DNA from 3 places in the Kutzneria kofuensis genome. Region 2 is predicted to be linked to each of the others. Evidence: riboswitches for the same ligand, from Rfam matches in the RefSeq annotation. Region 2 holds a riboswitch; each other region holds the start of a gene.
What was found. A riboswitch is a leader RNA that binds a small molecule or an ion and turns the genes downstream of it on or off. The one in region 2 is predicted to bind S-adenosylmethionine.
Positions count from the first base shown of each region.

Region 1: linked by a shared signal. The riboswitch ahead of BJ998_RS27470 (aminotransferase class V-fold PLP-dependent enzyme) and the one ahead of BJ998_RS14950 (methionine ABC transporter ATP-binding protein) in region 2 are both predicted to bind S-adenosylmethionine.
Region 3: linked by a shared signal. The riboswitch ahead of thrC (threonine synthase) and the one ahead of BJ998_RS14950 (methionine ABC transporter ATP-binding protein) in region 2 are both predicted to bind S-adenosylmethionine.

Region 1 is NZ_JACHIR010000001.1:5,927,614-5,934,553, forward strand. Features, by position in the region: gene ileS (isoleucine--tRNA ligase) at 1-359, shown strand, start outside; gene BJ998_RS27450 (TetR/AcrR family transcriptional regulator) at 490-1,038, shown strand; gene BJ998_RS27455 (DUF167 domain-containing protein) at 1,049-1,306, shown strand; gene BJ998_RS27460 (potassium/proton antiporter) at 1,413-2,894, shown strand; gene BJ998_RS27465 (hypothetical protein) at 2,901-3,176, opposite strand; SAM riboswitch class IV at 3,354-3,468, shown strand; gene BJ998_RS27470 (aminotransferase class V-fold PLP-dependent enzyme) at 3,506-4,876, shown strand; gene lspA (signal peptidase II) at 4,891-5,454, shown strand; gene BJ998_RS27480 (RluA family pseudouridine synthase) at 5,492-6,376, shown strand; gene BJ998_RS27485 (Lrp/AsnC family transcriptional regulator) at 6,465-6,940, opposite strand, start outside.
Region 2 is NZ_JACHIR010000001.1:3,282,623-3,289,562, forward strand. Features, by position in the region: gene BJ998_RS14930 (MmpS family transport accessory protein) at 73-687, shown strand; gene BJ998_RS14935 (4-(cytidine 5'-diphospho)-2-C-methyl-D-erythritol kinase) at 684-1,649, opposite strand; gene BJ998_RS14940 (MetQ/NlpA family ABC transporter substrate-binding protein) at 1,681-2,490, opposite strand; gene BJ998_RS14945 (methionine ABC transporter permease) at 2,512-3,198, opposite strand; gene BJ998_RS14950 (methionine ABC transporter ATP-binding protein) at 3,195-4,205, opposite strand; SAM riboswitch class I at 4,431-4,521, opposite strand; gene rsmA (16S rRNA (adenine(1518)-N(6)/adenine(1519)-N(6))-dimethyltransferase RsmA) at 4,748-5,593, opposite strand; gene BJ998_RS48625 (resuscitation-promoting factor) at 5,611-6,940, opposite strand, start outside.
Region 3 is NZ_JACHIR010000001.1:2,122,370-2,129,309, forward strand. Features, by position in the region: gene BJ998_RS09680 (glycoside hydrolase family 3 N-terminal domain-containing protein) at 1-383, shown strand, start outside; gene rpsT (30S ribosomal protein S20) at 500-763, shown strand; gene BJ998_RS09690 (alpha/beta hydrolase family protein) at 842-3,517, opposite strand; gene holA (DNA polymerase III subunit delta) at 3,910-4,881, opposite strand; SAM riboswitch class I at 4,991-5,103, shown strand; gene thrC (threonine synthase) at 5,114-6,376, shown strand; gene BJ998_RS09705 (ABC transporter substrate-binding protein) at 6,632-6,940, shown strand, end outside.

The sequences.
Region 1 (6,940 bases), 2.6 Mb from region 2:
GCGAGTACGAGCAGCGGCTGGTCGCCACCGACCCGGCCGCGACGGCGGCGCTGCCCGGTGGCGCGGGCCTGGTCGTGCTGGACACCGTCGTCACCGACGAACTGGCGGCCGAGGGCGTGGCCCGGGACGTGGTCCGCGTGGTGCAGCAGGCCCGTCGCGACGCCGGCCTCGACGTGTCGGACCGGATCACGCTGACCGTGTCGGCGGCCGACGACGTGGTGGCGGCGGTCCGGGCGCACGAGGCGTTCCTGGCGGCGGAGACGCTGGCCGACGCGGTGGCCTACGGGTCGGTGGAGAACGGAGTGACCGGCGCGGTCGGCGACGGCGGCGAGGTGGCGGTCGAGGTGCTCAAGGCCTGAGCGAGGTGGTGGCGACCCCGGTCACCCCCATGACACCGGGGTCGCCACCGGCTGTGTGGCCCGCACGTTCCCCCCACCAGATTCCATACGCTGCCGTACGGATCACGTCCATACGCTACCGTATGGAATCGTGGCCGGGAAGCGCCGGACGAAGGATGACTGGGTCGCCGCGGCCCTCGAGATGATCGCCGAGCGGGGCGTGAGCGCCCTCGCCGTCGAGCCGCTCGCGCAGCGGCTCGGCGCCACCAAGGGCAGCGCGTACTGGCACTTCCCCAGTCGGGAGGCGCTGTTGTCGGCCGCGCTGGACCAGTGGACGGGGTCGATCTCCGACGGGCTGGGCGCGTTCGCGGCGGTCGACCGGCCGCCGGACGAGCAGCTGTGGCTGGTGTTCAGCCGGGTCGTCGTGGACCGCGTGGACAACGACCTCGAGTTCGCCATGCTCGCGGCGGCCGACGACCCGCTGGTGGCGCAGGCGATGCGCTGCCTGACCGAGGTACGGTTGTCGTTCCTCTGCGGCCGGTTCGTGGCGCTCGGCTTCGCCGAGCCCGTGGCCCGGGAGCGGGCGCTGCAGATGCACACCTTCCTCCTCGGTCACGTGCAGATCGTTCGCCGGGGCGCGGAGATCGGCGACCTCGTCGAGTACGCGCGCGGCGTCTACCGGCTGCTGACCGCCCCGTAGAATCCGCGCCGTGAGGTTCGCTGTGCGCGTAAAACCCGGCGCGCGGCGCGACGCCGTCGGCGGTGTGTGGGGCGACGGGGCGCTGGTGGTGGCCGTCGCCGCGCCCGCGGTGGAGGGCAAGGCCAACGAGGCCGTGCGCAAGGCGCTGGCCGGCGCATTCGGCATCCGCCGTCAGGACGTGGTCATCGTGTCCGGGGAGCGCAGTCGCGACAAGATCGTGGAGGTGCCGGACGGCACTGTCGATCGGCTGCGCGAACTTCTAGCATAACATCGAACTGTATTGTCCATTTTGGACATCCAAAGTGGTCGATTAGTACTTTTCCGTGATCGTCACGCACAATGTTCAGGCGAACAGGTGACATCCGGGAGGTGGGATGCCCAATCTTTCGACAGCGCTCGGTATCGGCGCGGCGGTGCTCCTGCTCTCCGTGTTCGCCGTCCGCGTGTCGGTCCGCCTCGGCCTGCCGTCGCTGCTGCTGTACCTGGGCATCGGCCTGCTGATCGGCGAGGCCGGGCTGGGCATCCGGTTCGACAACGCCGTGCTCACCCAGTCGCTGGGCATCGCCGCGCTGGTGCTGATCCTGGCCGAGGGCGGTCTCACCACGCGGTGGTCGTCCGTGAAAGGCTCGCTGGGGCTGGGAATCGCACTGTCCACAGTGGCGGTCGCGATCAGCATCGCCGTCACCGGCGCGGCGCTACACGTGTTGCTCGGCCTCGACTGGCGTACCGCCCTGCTGTGGGGCGCGGTGCTGTCCTCGACCGACGCCGCGGCGGTCTTCAGCGTGCTGCGCGGTGTTGGCGTGGCCAAGCGGCTGGTCGGCGCGCTCGAGCTGGAATCCGGCCTCAACGACGCCCCGGTGTTCATCGCCGTCATCCTGCTCGTCTCACCCGATCCGGTGAGCTGGACAACGCCGCTGCTGGCCGGCTACGAGCTGGTCGTCGGCGCCGCGATCGGCGTGATCGTCGGCTGGTTGGGGGCTTTCGGCCTGAGACGGGCGGCCCTGCCCGCAACTGGCCTGTACCCGGTCGCGACCGTCGCGATGTGTGTTCTGGCCTACGCATTCGGTGACATGGTGCACGCTTCCGGCCTGCTCGCGACCTACGTGACCGGCCTGGTGCTGGGGAATTCCCGGCTGCCGCACCGGTCCGACACGCTGTCGTTCGCCGAGGGACTCGGCTGGCTGGCCCAGATCGGACTGTTCGTTCTGCTCGGCCTCTTCGCCTCACCGGCGCGGCTGGTGAGCGCCCTGATCCCGGCCTTGGTCGCCGGCGCGGTGGTGCTGCTGCTGGCCCGGCCGCTCTCGGTGTTGCTGTCCATGACGCCCTTCCGGGTGAAGTGGCGGGAACAGGTCTTCCTTTCGTGGTCCGGACTTCGCGGCGCCGTGCCCATCGTGCTGGCCCTGATTCCGTTGACCCAGGGCGTTCCCGGCGCCCAACGCCTCGTCGACGCCGTCTTCGTGCTCGTCGTCGTGCTGACCCTCGTCCAGGGCGGCACCCTGCCGCTCGTCGCCCGCTGGCTCGGGCTCGTGAAGCCCGGCGACACCCAGGAGATCGAGGTCGACTCCGCACCGCTGGACACCCTCGGCGCCGAGCTCCTGCAGGTCCGCGTGCAGCCCGGATCCAAGCTGCACGGCGTCTACCTGTCGGAACTACGGCTGCCCGTGGGGGCCACCATCAGCCTGATCGTGCGCGACGACGCCGGTTTCACCCCGACGCCGACGACCCGGCTGCAGGAGGAGGACCAGCTGCTGGTCGTCGCCACCGAGAAGGTCCGGGACGCCACCGAGCGCCGGATCCGCGCCGTCGACCGGGCCGGGCGGTTTGCCCGCTGGAAGGGCGAGTCGGGCCGCGAGTGACCCCGGTCAGGTGAGGGTGCCGGCGAAGAGGGCCCGGTGCACGGCCAGGTAGGCGGGGCAGGGGAAGGCGGGGCGGGGCTGCCACCAGTGGTCGGGGCGGCAGGCGCCGCAGCGGCCTCCTGCGTCGGGGGAGTGCTCGCTGAGCAGCGTGGCGACGGCGTCCACGACCCGCGGCAGCTGGGCCCGGGTGACGCCGCTGACCAGCCGGTCGTCCGGGTCCTGCGCGAGGTCGGCCAGCATCGCCAGATGCCGGTTGAGCTCGTCGTCGAGCTCGCGGAACATGACTACCTCCGAGCGGTCGGCCACACGTGGTGCGCCCGCCGAGTCTGCGCCGGTCGCGCCGGGAAAAGACCGGCGTTTCACCCCTCCGGGAACGAAATCACTCGTTAGTGACGCCTCTCACGATGTGGAAGGGGCCTCGACCGAACCGCACACCGTCGGTTACGGTGGTCGCCGAAAGGTCATGAGTGCCAGCGTCAAGCCCCGGCTAGCTGGCCGGCAACCCTCCTCCGCGGTGGGGTGCCCCGGGTGAGGACCAGGCCCGTCGCACACGGCGACCGGGCAAGCGCGGACCCTCTCCAAGGCGGGTCCCTGACCCGAGGAGCACCCCGGTGACCATCGCGATCCCGCCGGCCCGCAACACCGACAGCGCCATCACCCCCACCGACATCCCCACCGTGCCGGCGGTGGTCGGCGCCCGTCTGTCGGTGCCGCTGGTCACCGGCGACCGCGTCACGTACGCCAACCTCGACCACGCGGCCAGCGCCCCCTGTCTGGAGCAGGTGCGCGACGCGGTCGACGAGCTGCTGCCCTGGTACGCGAGTGTCCACCGGGGAGCGGGTTTCGCCTCCCAGGTGTCCACAAAGGTCTACGAGCAGGCCCGCGACACGTTGCGGCGCTTCGTGGGCGCGCGGTCCTCGGACACCGTCGTGTTCACCCGCAACACCACGGACTCGCTCAACCTGCTCGCGAAGTCGTTGCCGCGCCGCACTTCCGTGGTGCTGTTCGACACCGAGCACCACGCGGCGCTGCTGCCCTGGCGCGGCCCGAACGTCCGTCGCGTTCAGACTCCGGAGTCGCCGGCCGCGGCCGTGCCGGCGCTGGAGGCGGCCCTGAAGCTGTGCCCGGAGGGCCCGCGGCTGGTGGTCGTGACGGGCGCGTCCAATGTCACCGGTGAGCTGTGGCCGGTCGCCGACCTCGCCGCCGTCGCCCGTCGCTACGGCGCCCGCATCGCCCTGGACGCCGCGCAGCTCGCGCCGCACCGTCCCGTGGACATCAAGGCCCTCGACGTCGACTACGTCGCGCTGTCGGGCCACAAGCTGTACGCCCCCTACGGCGCCGGCGCGCTGATCGGCCGGGCCGACTGGCTGCAGGCCGCCGAGCCGTACCTGGTCGGCGGCGGCGCCACCAAGAACGTCGTCGACTGGGGCGACCACCTGGGCGTCGCGTGGTCGGCGGTGCCGGAGCGGCACGAGGCCGGCTCGCCGAACGTGGTCGGTGTGCACGCGCTCGCCGCCGCCTGCGACACCATCACCCGTCACGGCTGGGACCGCATCGTCGCCCACGAGCAGGCGCTGCTGACCCGCCTCCGTGAGGGCCTGCGCACCATCCCCGGCCTGCACGAGCTGAGCATCTTCCACGGCGACCACGACCGCGTCGGCGTCGTCAGCTTCACCATCCACGGCCACGAGGCCGGCCTCATCGCCGCGGCGCTGTCCGCCGAGTACGGCATCGGCGTCCGCGACGGCGCGTTCTGCGCGCACGTGGCGACCCGGCGGCTGCTGGACCGCGTCGACGCCACCGAGCAGCGCGCGCTGCGGGCCAGCCTCGGCCTCGGCAGCACCGTCGAGCACGTGGACCGCCTCGTCGCCGCGCTGCGCACGCTGGTCACCGAGGGACCGAAGTGGACGTACGCGCAGCAGGACGGCCGGTGGGTGCCCGCCGACGACACCCGGCCGCTGCCGCCGTTCGTCGCGAGCTGAGGGACAATGGGCCGGTGAGCACCGAGCCCAACACCGAACCGGTCGCGGCCCAGCGCCTGCTGCCCCGCCGGATCGGCCTGCTGGTGACGGCCGCCGTCGTCGCGCTGGCCCTGGACATCGTCACCAAGGCGCTGGTCGTCGCCAACCTCGAGGGCCGGCCGCCGCTCGAACTCGCCGGCGGCCTGGTCTACCTGGACGTGATCCGCAACCCGTACGCCGCCTTCTCGCTCGGCGTCACCGGCATGACGTGGGTGTTCAGCGTGATCTGCGTCGGCGTGCTGGCCGCGATCATCTGGGTGGCGCCCCGGCTGCGCTCGCGCGGCTGGGCCGTCGGCCTCGGCTTCGTGTTCGGCGGCGCCCTCGGCAACCTGCTGGACCGGATCTTCCGGGCGCCCGGCGCGCTGCAGGGGCACGTGGTCGACTTCATCTCGGTGTTCGGGCCGAACGCGCAGTACTTCCCGGTGTTCAACTTCGCCGACTCGGCGATCTGCGTCGGTGGCGCGCTCATCGTGCTGATGGCGATCATCGGCCGGGACTACGACGGCCGCTCCACGCGGGAGGCCAAGGCCGGTGAGTGACCTGCGCACGCTGCCCGTGCCCGACGGCCTCGACGGCATGCGCGTCGACGCCGGCCTGTCCAAGCTGCTCGGCCTGTCCCGGACCACCGTCGCCACGCTGGCCGACTCCGGTGACGTGCTGGTCGACGGCCGCGCCGTCGGCAAGTCCGACCGGCTGGTCGCCGGCGCGTGGCTCGAAGTGACGCTGCCGGCGCCCGCGCAGCCCGTCACCGTGCAGGCGATCCCCGTCGAGGGCCTGGTCGTGCTGTACGAGGACGACGACGTGGTCGTGGTGGACAAGCCCGTGGGCGTCGCCGTGCACCCGAGTCCCGGGTGGACCGGTCCGACCGTGGTCGGCGGGCTGGCCGCCGCCGGCATCCGGATCTCCACCTCCGGCGCCGCCGAGCGGCAGGGCGTGGTGCACCGGCTGGACGCCGGCACCACCGGCGTGATGGTCGTGGCCAAGAGCGAGCACGCGTACACCGTGCTGAAGCGGGCGTTCAAGGAACGCACCGTGGACAAGGTCTACCACGCGCTCGTGCAGGGGCATCCCGACCCGACGCGCGGCACCATCGACGCGCCCATCGACCGGCACCCCAAGCACGACTACAAGTGGGCGGTCGTGGCCAGCGGGCGGCCCAGCGTCACCCACTACGAGATGATCGAGGCGTTCCGGGCGGCGTCGCTGCTGGAGGTGCACCTGGAGACGGGGCGTACCCACCAGATCCGCGTGCACTTCTCCGCGCTGCGCCACCCCTGCGTCGGCGACCTGACCTACGGGGCGGACCCGGTGCTGGCCAAGCGGCTCAACCTGACCCGGCAGTGGCTGCAGGCCAAGACGCTGTCGTTCCACCACCCCGCCGACGGCGAGTGGGTGACGTTCGAGAGCCAGTACCCGGACGACCTGCGCGACGCCCTGGAAACACTCCGCGCCGAGGGCTGACCCCTTCTCCCCTTTTTTCCGCTACGTGAGTGGCTCATTTTCGCTCAGGAGGCACCTGAGCCACTCACGTAGCGAAAAATGCCCGGTGTCAGGCCTCGATCTCCCAGGTGAGGGAGTGCTGGGGGTCGTCGGGGCGTGGGCTCCAGCGCACCGACGTGAGCTCGGTGGAGTCCGGCAGCACGTAGACGGTGTGCCCGCCGGCGGTCTCGCCCGGCTGCACGCCGATGCGGTGCGGCGGCCGGGACGACAGCGACACCGGTGCCTTGGAGATGGTCTGGCCGTCGGCGGTGACCAGGAGCAGGTACAGGTCGGGCAGCGAGGAGAACGGCACCGTGCCGCGGTTGGTCAGCTCCGTGTGCACCACCACAGCCCGCTCGCCCTCCTGCAGCCGGTAGCCGGCGGCGGTGAACAGGAAGTCCGCCGGGTCGACGACCTCGACCAGCTGGATGGACAACTGCTCGCCCTCAAGGCCGACGGTCTGCTGCGAGGTCCCGACCGTGAACTTCGGCGGCGGCACCGGCGCGGCCGTGACGGTCTGCTCGTCGCCACGCGCCCACGCCGACG
Region 2 (6,940 bases):
AGGGTACGTAACGGCGAAGTGGCCGCCGGTGATGCGTCTGGCACCAGCGCGAGATGACCGAAAGTGAGCACCATGTCCGCCCCGTACTTCCCGCCACCGGCCACCGACGTCCAGCCGCAGGGGCAGCCGCCCCGCAACGGTCTCGGCACCGCCGGCTTCGTTCTCGGGCTCGTCGGCCTCCTGCTCAGCTTCATCCCGTTCATCGGCGTCGTGGCCTGGCCGCTGGTGATCGTCGGCCTGGTGCTGTCGATCATCGGCATCGCCCGGGCCAGCAGCGGCAAGGCCACCAATCGCGGCCTGGCCATCACCGGCGCCGTGCTGTCGGTCATCGGCCTGGTGATCTGCATCCTGTACGTCGCCGTGTTCACCAAGGCCGTCAACGACGTGAACCAGCAGCAGAACGCCGTCTCCACGATCACCTACGAGGTGACGGGAGACGCCAAGGGCGCGACGGTCACCTACAGCTCGTTCGACGGCAACGGCAGCTCCATGAACCAGGAGACCGCCAGCCAGCTGCCGTGGCACAAGGACCTTCAGGCCAAGGGCCTGTTCAGCGGCGGCTCGCTCACCGTCAGCGCCGGCGCCGACGGCGGCTCCGTCACGTGCAAGGTCACCGTGAACGGCAAGGAAGCCAAGACGGCGACGGCCAGCGGGCCGTTCGCGACCGCCAGCTGCGGCGGCTTCTAGGCGTGCACCTCGGGCGGGGTGGGGCGGGCCGCGTCGTCGCCGGTGATCACACGGGCGCCGGCGACCGGGCCCTGCGCCACCCGCACGGTCCGGCACACGCCGGCGCCGGACAGCTCCGCGGCGACCCGGACGGCGGCGTCGCCGTCGGAGCAGAGGAAGGCGCAGGTGGGCCCGGAGCCGGAGACGATGCCGGCCAGCGCCCCGGCGTTGACGCCGGCACGGAGCGTGCGGCGCAGGCCGGGGCGCAGCGAGACGGCGGCGGCCTGGAGGTCGTTGCCGAGCAGCAGCGCCAGCTGGTTGGGGTCGCCGGAGGCCAGGGCCTCCAGCACGGGCTCGACGGCGCCGACCCGAGGCGGGTTGCCGTCGGCGCGCAGCCGGTCCAGCTCGCGGTACACCTCGGGGGTGGACAGGCCGCCGCTGTCCAGGGCGATCACCCAGTGATAGGTGTGCCGGGACAGCACGGGGACAAGCTGCTCGCCGCGCCCGGTCCCCAGCGCCAAACCGCCCTGCAGCACGAACGGCACGTCGCTGCCGAGTTCGGCGGCGACAGTCGCCAGCTCGTCGCGGCCCATCTCCAGCCGCCACAGGTGCGCCAGCGCGACGAGCGTGGCGGCGGCGTCCGCGCTGCCGCCGGCCATGCCGCCGGCCACCGGGATGCCCTTGTTGATGGTGATCCGCAGCTTGGGCTCATCCGGATCGCGGCCGACGTGCGCGGCGAGCGCTCGCACGGCCTTCCAGACCAGGTTGGACGAATCGGTGGGCACCGACTCGGCGCCCTCGCCCCGCACGTCGAGGCCGGCCTCGTCGGCGACGGCGACGGTCACCTCGTCGGTCAGCGACAACGACTGGAACAGCGTCGTCAGGTCGTGATAGCCGTCTGCGCGCAGGTCACCCACCGCGAGATGCAGGTTGACCTTCGCTGGGGCCCGGACGGTCACTGGTGTCGGTACGACGGCTAGCACCCGTCCAGCCTACGGGCTGTTGCTGTGCTGGCTAGAACGCCGGCAGGACCGAACCGTGGAACGTCTGCTCGATGTAGTCCTTGACCTGCGGGGAGTTGAGCAGCTCGGCCAGTTCCCTGATGCGCTTGTCACCCGCCAGCTCCGGCCGCGTGACCAGGCCGTTGGCGTTCGGGTTGCCCTGGGCCTTTTCGACGAGCACCGCGTCGCGGACGTCAAGACCGGCCGACAGCGCGTAGTTGCCGTTCACGATCGAGGCGTCGGTGTCCTCCAGGCTGCGCGGCAGCTGCGCCGCCTCCAGCTCGACGAACTGAAGGTGCTTCGGGTTGCCGGCGACGTCGCGCGGGGTCGCGGTGGTCTCCGTGCCGGGCTTGAGCTTGAGCAGGCCGTTGTCGGCGAGCAGCTTGAGCGCCCGGGCCTCGTTGCTGGTGTCGTTGGGCAGGCCGATCTTGGCGCCGTCCGGCAGGTCGGCGGCCTTGTGCGCCTTCTTCGAGTACAGCCCGAGCGGCTCCAGGTGCACGGCGGTCACCCAGGACAGCTGCGCGCCGTGGCTCTGCTCGAAGTCGGCGAGGTAGGGCTGGTGCTGGAAGTAGTTGGCGTCCAGCGACTTGTCCACCAGCGACGTGTTCGGCGTGACGTAGTCGGTGAACTCCTTGACCTGGATCTTCAGGCCCTTGGCCGGCGCCAGCTTGTCGGCGACGTAGGACAGGATCTGGCCGTGCGGGGTGGGGCTGACGCCGACGACGAGCGGGGCGTTCGGGTCTGCGGCCGCGCCGCCGCCCGTCCCGCAGGCGGCCGCGGTGGCCGTCACGAGGGCAGCAAGGAGCGCAACACGGAGCTTCATGGGACTGTGGTTCCTCGAGTTTCAGGCGGTGACGCGGCGACGGCGGTCGATGAGCCGTGACGTCACGTCGAACAGCAGTTGGATGAGCATGGCGATGGCGCCGAGCACGAGCACCGTCGTCCAGAGCACGCGGTCGTCGTAGCGCTGGTATCCGTAGCGAATGGCGAGATCGCCCAGGCCCTCGCCGCCGACGACCCCGGCCATGGCGGAGAAGCCGACGAGGGTGACGGCGGTGACGCCGACCGCGGACACCAGCGCGGGGGCGGATTCGCCCAGCAGCACGGACCGCACGATGCGGGTCCGGCTGGCGCCGGTGGTGACGGCCGCTTCGACGACCGTCGCGTCCACCTCACGCAGCGCGGACTGGACGAGCCGGCCGAGGAAGGGCACCGCCCCGATGGCCAGCGGCACGATCGCCGCGGTCGGGCCGATCGAGGTGCCGATCAGCGGGCGGGTGACAACCTGTTGCAGCAGCACGATGAGCACGATGAACGGCAGCGATCGGCCGAAGTCCACCACGGTGCCCAGGATCCGGTGCAGCACCGGGACGGGCCGCAGCCCGCCCGGCGCCGTCACGTGCAGCAGCACGCCCAGCGGGATCCCGAACACCGTGGCGAACAACGTCGCCACGCCGACCATGTACAGCGTCTGGCCGAGCGCGGGGTGGAGCAGGTCGAACACATCGGACCACGGAGTGGTCTGTCTCACGCAGCGACTCCCTGCGGACCCTTCGGGGTCCGTCGAACGAGGGCGCCGGCCTCGGAGATCCACTCCAGCGCGGAGTCGGCCCGCTCGCCGGTCAGGCCCAGTCGGAACCGGGCGACCGGGGTCTCGCCGAGGCGGGTCAGTCCGCCGCCGAGCACGGCGAGGTCGACGCCGAACCGGTTGGACGCCTCCGGCAGCAGCGCGCCCACCGCGGCGAAGCCGACCAGCACCACGTCCGCGACGCGGTCGTGGTCGCCGGCGATGCCGTCGGTCTGGTCGAGCGCGGGCAGCAGCGCGTTGGCGGTGCGACTGTCCACATCGGACACGAGGTCGAGCAGCCTGCCGTTCTCCACGATCCGGCCGCCGTCGAGCACGGCGACGTCGTCGCAGATCCGGCGGACGACCGCCATGTCGTGTGTGACAACAACAACCGTGACTCCGAGCTCCGCTCGGGCCCGGTCGAGAACGGTGAGCACGGAGCCGGTGGTCTCCGGGTCCAGCGCCGAGGTGGGCTCGTCCGCGAGCAGCACGGACGGGTTCGCGGCCAGCGCGCGGGCGACCGCGATGCGCTGCCGCTGCCCGCCGGAGAGCTGGTCGGGGTAGGAGGCGGCCTTGTCGGTCAGGCCGACCAGGTCGAGCAGTTCGCCGACGCGGCGGCGGCGGGTCGGGCCGTCGACGCCCGCGGTTTCCAGCGGCAGCGCCACATTGCCGGCCGCCGTGCGCTGACGCAGCAGCGAATCCCCTTGCGGCACAACGCCGATCTGCCGGCGGGCCGCGCGCAGCCGGTTGCCGTCGAGCGTGACGAGGTCGGTGCCGTCGACGCGGATGGCGCCGCTGTCCGGGCGCTCGAGCAGAGCGATGCAGCGGGCCAGGGTCGACTTGCCGGAGCCGCTCGGGCCGACGACGCCGCAGACGGCGCCGGCCTGGACCTCGAGGGTGACGCCGTCGAGGGCGCGCACGGCGCCGCCCCGGGCGGGGAATGACTTGACCAGATTGTCGACAGTGATCACTGTTTGCTCCACGGCACGCGCGGCCACGCGCGCTGATGGCGCGCGAGGGCCGTCCTTTTTGGACCGTCCTATCGGGACGAGACGAATGAGGGTGAACCGACAGCAGGCGGCGGTAGGGGTGTTACCGGCCGGCCCGACAGCCCGTCGCGGTGCGGCGGCACTGATCGACAACTCGACGGCGAGTGAGCAGCCGCGCTGCGCACACTCGGGCGAGGTCCATGACGTCCTCCATCGGTCCTGGCTGTAGCACCTGCCCGGGGTCGGGTGGTTGCTGCGGCTTCGTCGATCCAGGTCTCTCGGCCGCTCGGGATGGATGCAAGTAGCAGTACACCTGACCGGTATGTGGAAAATCAAGCCGTGCCCGGAAAGAACCACGGATCGTTCGGTATGTCACACAGATGCCCGACGATTGCTCGGTCCACGACGTATCGCACGGTAGGTTCCCCGGCACCCTCGGTCATCCGGAGGGGTCCGGGTTGTCCACGGGCTGGACGTCCGGGAAGAAGCACGACCGGCGGGGCGTTGGCCCGGACATGGGGGTACTACGCGGCGGCTACCTCGGCGATGCGGGCGAACTCGGCGATGCCGAGCTGCTCACCACGGAGCGACGGGTCGACACCGGCGGCGGTGAGCAGCTGACCGGCCCGGTCAGCCGAGCCGGCCCAGCCGGCCAAGGCAGCCCGGAGGGTCTTGCGCCGCTGGGCGAAGGCGGCGTCCACCAGGGAGAACAGCGCTTCCCGTGACACCGAGGACGGGGGCTCGCGGCGGGTGAAGGCGACCAGGGCGGAGTCGACGTTGGGCACGGGCCAGAACACCGATCGAGGCACGGGACCGGCACGGCGGGCGTCGGCGTACCAGGCGAGCTTGACGCTGGGCACGCCGTAGACCCGGCTGCCGGGCCCGGCGGCCATGCGGTCGGCGACCTCGGACTGCACCATGACGAGCCCGGTCCGCAGCGAAGGCAGCTCGGCCAGCAGGTGCAGCACGATCGGCACGGACACGTTGTACGGGAGGTTGGCGACCAGAGCGGTCGGCGCGACCCCGATCTCGTCGGCGGTGACGCGCATGGCGTCGGCGCCGACGACGGTGAGCCGGGAGGCGACGTCGGGCGCGAACTCGGCGGCGGTGACGGGCAGCCGAGCGGCCAGCACGGGATCGATCTCCACGGCAACGACGGCCTTGCACGCCGGCAGCAGCGCCAAGGTCAGCGAACCGAGCCCGGGGCCGACCTCAAGCACGACGTCGTCGGCCGTGACACCGGAGGCGGTGACGATGCGCCGCACGGTGTTGGTGTCGTGCACGAAGTTCTGGCCCAGCTTCTTGGTCGGACGGACGTCCAACTCCTTGGCGAGGGCACGGACCTCGACGGGTCCCAGCAGTTCGGGCACGAACGGGGATTCTAGGCTCAGGTCAGACCGAGGATCTGGGCGCACTGCCACGGCTGCAGGCCGCGAGCGGCGCGCACCCGGTTGGCGATGGCGATCTGCTGCTCACGGGTGGCCAGGTCGGCCCGCGGGGCGTACTGCCCGCCGCCGTTGGAGGTCCACGTCGGGATGTCGAACTGCAGGCCGCCGTAGTAGCCGTTGCCGGTGTTGGCGTGCCAGTTGTTGCTGGACTCGCACTTGGCGATGCGGTCCCAGATCTCGTCGCCCGGCAGCGGCTTGGTGCCGTTCTTGACGATCTTCGGCTTCATCGGCGTGATGACCTGCACGCCGATCTGCTGCTTGTCGGCCTGCTTGCCGTTGTGCATGGTGACCCGGTAGGTCACGGTCTGCTTGCCGACCACGCCCGGGTCCATGACCTGGGTGACGCCCTCGTCCAGGGTCGGGTCGTTGACGATCTGCGTCGTCGGCTGGATGTCCTGGTTCTCCTGGACGACCGTGACGCCGTTGCGGCTGACGGTGATCTGCGCGCCGCTGGCCAGCTTGGTGTCCGCGGCGGGCGCGACGTTGTCGTCGGCGCCGAGGGTGATGTTCAGGGACTTCAGCAGCTCCTGGATGGTCACCGCGTAGGTGGTGAGCTGCTTGGGGGCGTTGCCGCCGTCGCTGATCGTGACGGTCTTGGCCGTCCTGACGTCCATCGACATGCCGGACAGCGGGATCTGCTTGGACGGGTCGACCGAGAGCTTGGCGTTGTCGGTCTTGACGCCCATCTCGCGCAGCGCGTCGGCGACGGTGAGGGACTTGACCCACTGGGTCTTCGCGACGCCGTCCACGGACACGGTCATCGTGCGGCCGCGCTGCAGGACGATCTTGCCGCCGTCGGCGATGGACGAGCTGGCCGAGGGCATCAGCGAGTCGTGGGCGCCGGCCGACAGGCCCTGCTTGGCCAGCACGTCGCCGACGGTGCCGGAGTAGGTGTGCACGGTCATCTCGTGACCGTCGACGTCGACGGTGACGGCCTTGTCCATGGCCAGCGCGGTGGCGCCGCCACCGGCGAGGCTGACCAGGGTGGCCATCACGGCGGCCTTGATGAACCGGCGCTTCCACGGCGACCGGGTGTCCTGCTCGGTCTTGACGACCGCCTTGCGCTGGGGCTCCGGGACGAGGTTGGCGTCCTCGAGTCCCTCCTCCAGCTCCTCCCAGCACTGCGCCAGGCCCTCGGTGAGCGGGCCGGCGTCGTCGCGGATGATCGGCAAGACCGTGGTCTTGGCGTTCATCAGCTCGAGGAGCTGGTCGAGCTCCATGTTGACGGAGTTGAGGATGTCCTGGGCGTCGGGGCCGAGGACGTCCATC
Region 3 (6,940 bases), 1.2 Mb from region 2:
CGCTGTTCCCGTTCGGCTACGGCCTGTCGTACACGACGTTCAGCACCGCCACGCCGACCCTGAGCGCCGCCACCGTGCGGGCCGACGGCAAGGAGACGGTGTCGGTGACGGTGACCAACACCGGCGCGGTCGCCGGCAGCACGGTCGTGCCGGTGTACGTGCACCAGCCGGTCAGCCAGGTGCTCGTGCCGGACAAGCGACTCGTCGGCTTCACCCGCGTGGACCTGAAGCCCGGTGAGTCGAAGACGGTGCAGGTCGAGTTCGACGTCAGCAAGCTCGCCGTGACCGTCGGGGACGTCGACGCCGACGGCAAGCGTGAGGTGGAGAAGGGCGCGTACGCCGTGGTCGTGGGCACCGCGCAGGCGCCGTTCACGGTGCGTTAGACTGGCTGCTCGTGTCGTGCGGCGTTCCGCCGTGGAGGAAGACCTGGTGCTGGGACAGATCGGGTGCCGTGTGAAGTGCGACACGACCAAGCCGTAGTGAACTGAGAGGTAGACGCGTGGCGAACATCAAGTCGCAGCAGAAGCGGATCAAGACCAACGAGGCCGCCCGCCTGCGCAACAAGGCGGTCAAGTCCGGTGTGAAGACCGCCATCCGCAAGGTCCGCGAGGCCGTCGCCGCCGGCGACAAGGACAAGGCTCTCGAGCTGGCCCGTGCCGCCTCTCGCAGCCTGGACAAGGCCGCCAGCAAGGGTGTCATCCACCCCAACCAGGCCGCCAACAAGAAGTCCGCGCTCGCCCTGGCCGTGAACAAGATCGGCTGAGCACGCTTCTTCAGCGCCAACGCCCTGCCCGCTTCCGCGGGCAGGGCGTTCTGCTGTCCGGCTACTTCGTGTGTCCGGCTACTTCGCGGTCACCGTGCCGGTCAGCACGGTGTCCAGGGGCAGCTCCTGCGGGTAGGCCCCGACGTGCAGCGCGACATGCTTGTCCGCGCCCTGGCCGCCGGTGGCCACGGTCTGGAGCACCACGTCGCCGCTGACGGCCCCGGCCGCGATTCGCCCGTCCAGCACGAGCTGGCTCAGGGTCGACAGCGGCCGTGACGGCTGCGGATCGATTCCCCACGACCTCAGCCAGGCCGGGTCCACGTCCGTGGTCGACAGCTCGGGGCCGGTCGCCGGCGCCACGAACGGGCCGAAGACGAAGATGTCCGCGTCGGCCGCCTCGGACAGCGTCACGTGCCACGTCAAGGCCCCGCCCGCAGCCACCGACGACGTCGGCGTCACGGTGATGGTGGGCGCCGGGTCGTCGTTGGTCACCAGCACACCGCCCTGGTAGGACCCCACGACCGTGCCCTTGGCCGCCTTGATCTCCGCGCCGACCAGGTAGTTCGCGCTCCAACGGGTGTTCCCGACCACGGTCGTGGACAGGTCGACCGTGTGCTGCCCGGGCGCGAGCGTCAACGCCTCCTCGGTCCACGTCCGCCCGGTCGAGTCACTGCGGAACAGCTTCAGCACACCGCCCGCGTCGCCGGTCACGGTCACCGGGACCTGGTAGTTCTTCGAACCCGAATCGCCTTCCGGCGCCGTCACCCGACCGAGGTCGACCCGGGTCAGCTTGGCCGGATCCGGGTCCGGCAGGCCAGGACGCCAGCCGTGGGCGTCGAGCAGCCAGGCCTCACCACTGGTGGTCGACGGGACCAGTTCGAGCTTGGCCACCTGCAGCACCGGCGGCACCGGGACGCGCACCTCCTGGGCCCAGTACGACATCGTGCGATCCGCGCCGGGCAGGCCGTTCAGCGTCACCTTGCCGAGCTTGGTCCGCCTGCCGCTGCCGTCCGTGGCCGCCACCTCGAAGGACGTGCCCGTGGAGTTCTCCGGGACGATCACCCGCAGCGCCAGGGACTGCTCCCCGAGCAGCCACACCGGGCGCGGTGGCTCGATCACCGCCGCGGTTCCCGCGGCCGACCAGCGCACGTCCACCGCGGACCGGCCGGCCTCGGTGGGAGCCGCGGTGAACGACACCGTGTGCGGCGACTTGTACTGGTCGGCTCCGGCCAGGCAGGCCGTGGCGGCGTTGATCTCGTCACACAGCTTGCCGCTACCGGTGATCTTGGTGGACTGGTCCGGCACCACCACCGGCGTCCGGTCGCCGCCCAGGGCGTGGCTGAGCACCCGGGCCGGATCGGCCGACGGCGCCCGCACGCCGGAACCGTCCAGCAGCGGCTGCACCCGAAGCTCGTGGTCCACGAACAGATGCGCGGCCGCGGCGACATAGGTCGCACCGACCGCACGCTGCTGGGCGGCGGTCAGCCGCGCCGGCTGGCCGGGGTCGCAGAGCGGGTTGGGGGTGTCGCCGGGAAAATAGTCGTCCACGGACGGGGCCGCCGACTCGCCCGGAGTCCACTCGACGTTGAAGAAGTTGTGGTTCGCCCCCGCGATGTACAGGGCGCTGTGCAGCGCCTTGCCGCGGCTGACGCCCCGCGTCGAGTCGATGTACTGCTGCCCCTGAAGATTGGACACGTCCCCGTCGCACGCCGGCAGGAAGGTCACCGACGGCACGTCCGGCGTGGGGTTCTGGCCGAAGATGGTCGGGGCGATGAACACGTTGCCGCGGATCGTCCAGCGGACCGGGCCCGAGTAGCCCGAGTCGAACGGCGGCGGGGCCAGGCTGTCCAACGCCGCCTGGTTGACGCCTTCGCCGCCGCGGGAGTGGCCGACCAGCAGGACCTTCGACATGTCCGCCACCGGCGCGTCCCGCACGATCTGCGGCGCCGAGGCCCGGCCCGCGCCGGCCCAGTCCGCCCAGTGCGCGAGATGCAGTCGCACCAGCGAAGAGCGGGCCTGCGCGCCGCCGTCCTCGGCCTGGAAGTCCAAGGCGTTGATGGCGTCCGCCGAGACGGAGACCGTGTCGTATCCCTGCGACGCCAACAACTGCTGGGTCTGCAGATAGCCGCGATAACTCGGCACCATCAGCGTTCCGGCCGGGCACGGCCAGGTGAAGGGCTGGTCAGCGGGGTTGTTCGGGTTGTAGCAGGATCCGTGCCGGCCGTGCAGGAACAACACCAGCGGGCGGTTTCCCGGCGCGTTCCTCGGCGCCACGACGACGGCCTGCATCTCGATCGGCCCGTCGAGTCCGGGCAGCCGAACCGGGTCGAGGGCGTACTCACCCGTGACCGTCTGGTACGGCCCCGGAGTACCCGGATCGGCCACACCCTTGGGCAGCAGCGGCGGCAGGGCGGCGGGCGCCTGGTTGGCCCGGAACTTCGGGTCGGGGGCGTCCAACCGGCGCCCGCCGGCCCGGACCTCCACCTTGCCGAGGTCGCCCAGTGCCTTGCCGGGCAACGAGAACGTCCTGCCGTCGCGGGACGACCTGGCCCGGCCGAGCAGTTTGCCGTCGGACCAGAACTCCACCGCCGCGTCGCCCGACATCGGCTTCGCCGACGTCCAGGCCACCTGGCCGTCCACCACCCGCCAACCCGATCCGGCCGGCTTCGGCGGGGCGCTCGGCTGCCCGACGGCGGTCGGTCCCAACACGACCGCCATGCACACCGCCGACAACAAAGGTAAGAGCTTGCGCATTCGACCTCTATCTACGGTCGCGGCCCCCGCCCGGCCCTACCATTCCCCCAGACGGACCACATGGGCCTGGAAAGTCACCTGTGTACGATCACTGCACGTACGCGTAGGCAGTGATTTCAAAGCCGCGAAAGCGTATGAGAGTTCGTCACCTTCGCCCAGCGAATTGCACGAAGGCCCCGGATCGGCTTCCCGAACCGCCGAAACAGAACTCAATTCCGGTCAGGGCTTGGCCTTCAATGCCCCCGCGCCCGGCAATCGCCGATGACTGGCCGTAACAGGAGAGGCCGACCGCGAGACACGCCCTCGTGGCGGCGCACCCACACCGGCCCCGCGCCGCCCGTTTCGACCACCGCACCTGGAGTCGGCGAGGCCACCACAACACACCAGTGGCGTCAGCCCATCTGGTGCGCCGCAACCACCTTCAACACCGCCCGCTCCAACGCGTAGTCCGCGTCGGCGGCCACGCCCTTCACATCGGCGTTCAGCGCCGCCACGACCTGCATCGCCTCGGCCAGGCCGGCCGGCGTCCAGCCGCGGGCCTGGCCCTGCGCCCGCTTCACCTTCCACGGCGGCATGCCCAGATCGCCGGCCATGCGGAACGGGTCGCCCCGGCCGGCGGAGGCCACCTTCGCCACGGTGCGCACCCCCTCGGCCAATGCGTCGGCCACGAGCACGTGCGGCACGCCGAGCTGCATCGCCCAGCGCAGCGCCTCCATCGCGCCGGCCCGATCCCCCACTACGGCCAGATCCGCCACGGCGAAGCCGGTCACCTCGGCCTTGCCCTGGTGGTAGCGGCGGACCGCGGCCTCGTCGACCTTGCCGTCATTGTCAGTGACCAGCTGCGAGGCGGCGGCGGCCAGCTCCCGCAGGTCGGTGCCGACGGTCTCGATCAGCGCGGCCAGCCCGGCGGGATCGATCTTGCCGCCGGCCCGCTTCACCTCGTCGCGGACGAACGCGTCCCGGTCGGCCGGCTTGGTGATCTTGGAGCACTCCACCACCACGGCGCCGGCCTTCTTCAGCGCGCCCGGCAGGTCCTTGGCCACCTTCGCCCGGCCGCCGCCGGTGTGCAGCACGATCAGCACGATGCCGTCGGCCGGCTCCTTGGCGTAGGCGAGGACGGCGTCGGCGACCTCCTTGCCGACCTCCTGCGCGCCCTCCAGCACCACCACCCGCCCCTCGGCGAACAGCGACGGGCTGAGCAGCTCGGCCAGCTCCGGCGGGGTGAGGTCAGTCACCCGCACACGCGTCAGATCGGCCTGCGGATCGGCCTTGCGCGCCGTGGCCAGCGCGGCCCGCACGGCCCGTTCGACCAGCAGTTCCTCGTCGCCGAGCACGAGCAGCAGCGGTTCGGGGGCGGCACTCACGCCGTCATCCTTCCACGTCCCCCTGACAGCCCCGCCGGTCCCGCATCGTGGGCCACGGAGTGGCGACCCCGCGTCGCATTGCCGTACCGTGCAGGTCACAACTGAACACCGCTCATCCAGAGGGGCAGAGGGAACGGCCCGACGAAGCCCCGGCAACCGGCGACGCATCTCCACGCGTCGATCACGGTGCCAATTCCGACCCACACGTGGGAAAGATGAGGAGATACCTCCCATGACGACGACCGTCGACGCTCGCACCACCGCCGCCTTCAACCTCGGGCCCGCGCGCGCCCTGAGCTGTCGGGAGTGCGGACACCAGATCCCGCTGGCCGCGGAATTCGCCTGTAGCGAGTGTTTCGGCCCCCTCGAAGTCGCCTACGAGTTCGGCCACGTCCGCCGCGAGGACATCGAGGCCGGCCCCAAGTCCATCTGGCGCTACCGCAACCTGCTGCCGGTGCCCACCGACGTCCAGTCCTACCCCAACACCGAGCCCGGCCTGACCCGCCTGGTCAAGGCCGACCGCCTCGGCGCAGCGCTCGGCGTGCGCAACCTGTGGGTGAAGGACGACACCGGCAACCCGACGCACTCGTTCAAGGACCGCGTCGTCGCCGTCGCCCTGGCCGCCGCCCGCCAGCTCGGCTTCAAGGTGCTGGCCTGCCCCTCCACCGGCAATCTGGCCAACGCCGTCGCCGCCGCGGCCGCCCGCGCCGGCTGGGAGTCGGTGGTGCTGATCCCGTCGTCGCTGGAGAAGGCCAAGATCCTCACCACCGCGGTCTACGACGGCGCGCTGATCGCCGTGGACGGCAACTACGACGACGTGAACCGGCTGGCCACCCAGCTCGCCGCCGAGCACGAGGACTGGGCGTTCGTGAACGTCAACGTCCGGCCGTACTACGCGGAGGGCTCCAAGACCCTGGCCTACGAGGTCGCCGAGCAGCTCGGCTGGCGGCTGCCCGGGCAGATCGTGGTGCCGGTCGCCTCCGGCTCGCAGCTGACCAAGGTGGACAAGGGCTTCCGCGAGCTGGGCGAGCTCGGCCTCGTGGACGCCACCCCGTACCGGGTGTTCGGCGCCCAGGCCACCGGCTGCTCCCCGGTCTCCACCGCCTACAAGGCCGGCACCGACGTCGTGTCGCCGGTCCGCCCGGACACCATCGCCCGCTCGCTGGCGATCGGCGCGCCCGCCGACGGCCCGTACGTGCTGGACACCGTGCGCCGCACCGGCGGCGCCGTCGAGGACGTCACCGACGAAGAGGTCGTCGAAGGCATCCGGCTGCTGGCCCGCACCGAGGGCATTTTCGCCGAGACCGCCGGCGGCGTCACCGTGGCGACCGCGAAGAAGCTGGTCGAGACCGGCCAGCTCGACCCCGACGCGGACACCGTGCTGCTGATCACCGGCGACGGCCTGAAGACGCTCGACGCCGTCGCCGACCGCATCGGCCCGAAGGCCGTCGTGCCGCCGAACGCCGCCGCCGTCACCGAGGCCCTCGGCCTCTGACCCCACCGGGGCTGACCACACCACAAGGTTGCCGGCGCGTGCCTCACGCGCCGGCTTCTTTGTGCCGTCAACGATCCGCACGCCACGATCGAGTGGATCTTCCCGCCTGCGGCACGGGACGCGCTAAAGCAGCTCCCGACACGTGACGACATCACCTTCGTGCCCGGCCCCGGCGCGGTGCCCGCCGGGCGGCGCCGGTTGACCCGGTGGCATGAGCACACCTCGCGGTCACCGGCACGGGCGGGAAGGTCGATCATGAAGAACACGGCGCTGCTGGCCGGTCTGCTCGCGGCGAGCATGGCGCTCACCGCCTGCGGCACCGCCGCGGGCGGCAATCTGGCGATGCCCGGCGGCGGGCAGCGCTTCACCCCGCCCTCGCTGACCGCGCTGGGCAAGCTCGGGCAGCCGGAGGGCCAGCTGTCCGTGCTGGCCTGGCCCGGCTACGCGGAGAACGGCTCCAACGACCCGAAGGTCGACTGGGTGACCCCGTTCGAGCAGGAGACCGGCTGCAAGGTCGACGTCCGGCAGTTCGACACCTCCGACGAGGCCATCAGCCTGATGAAG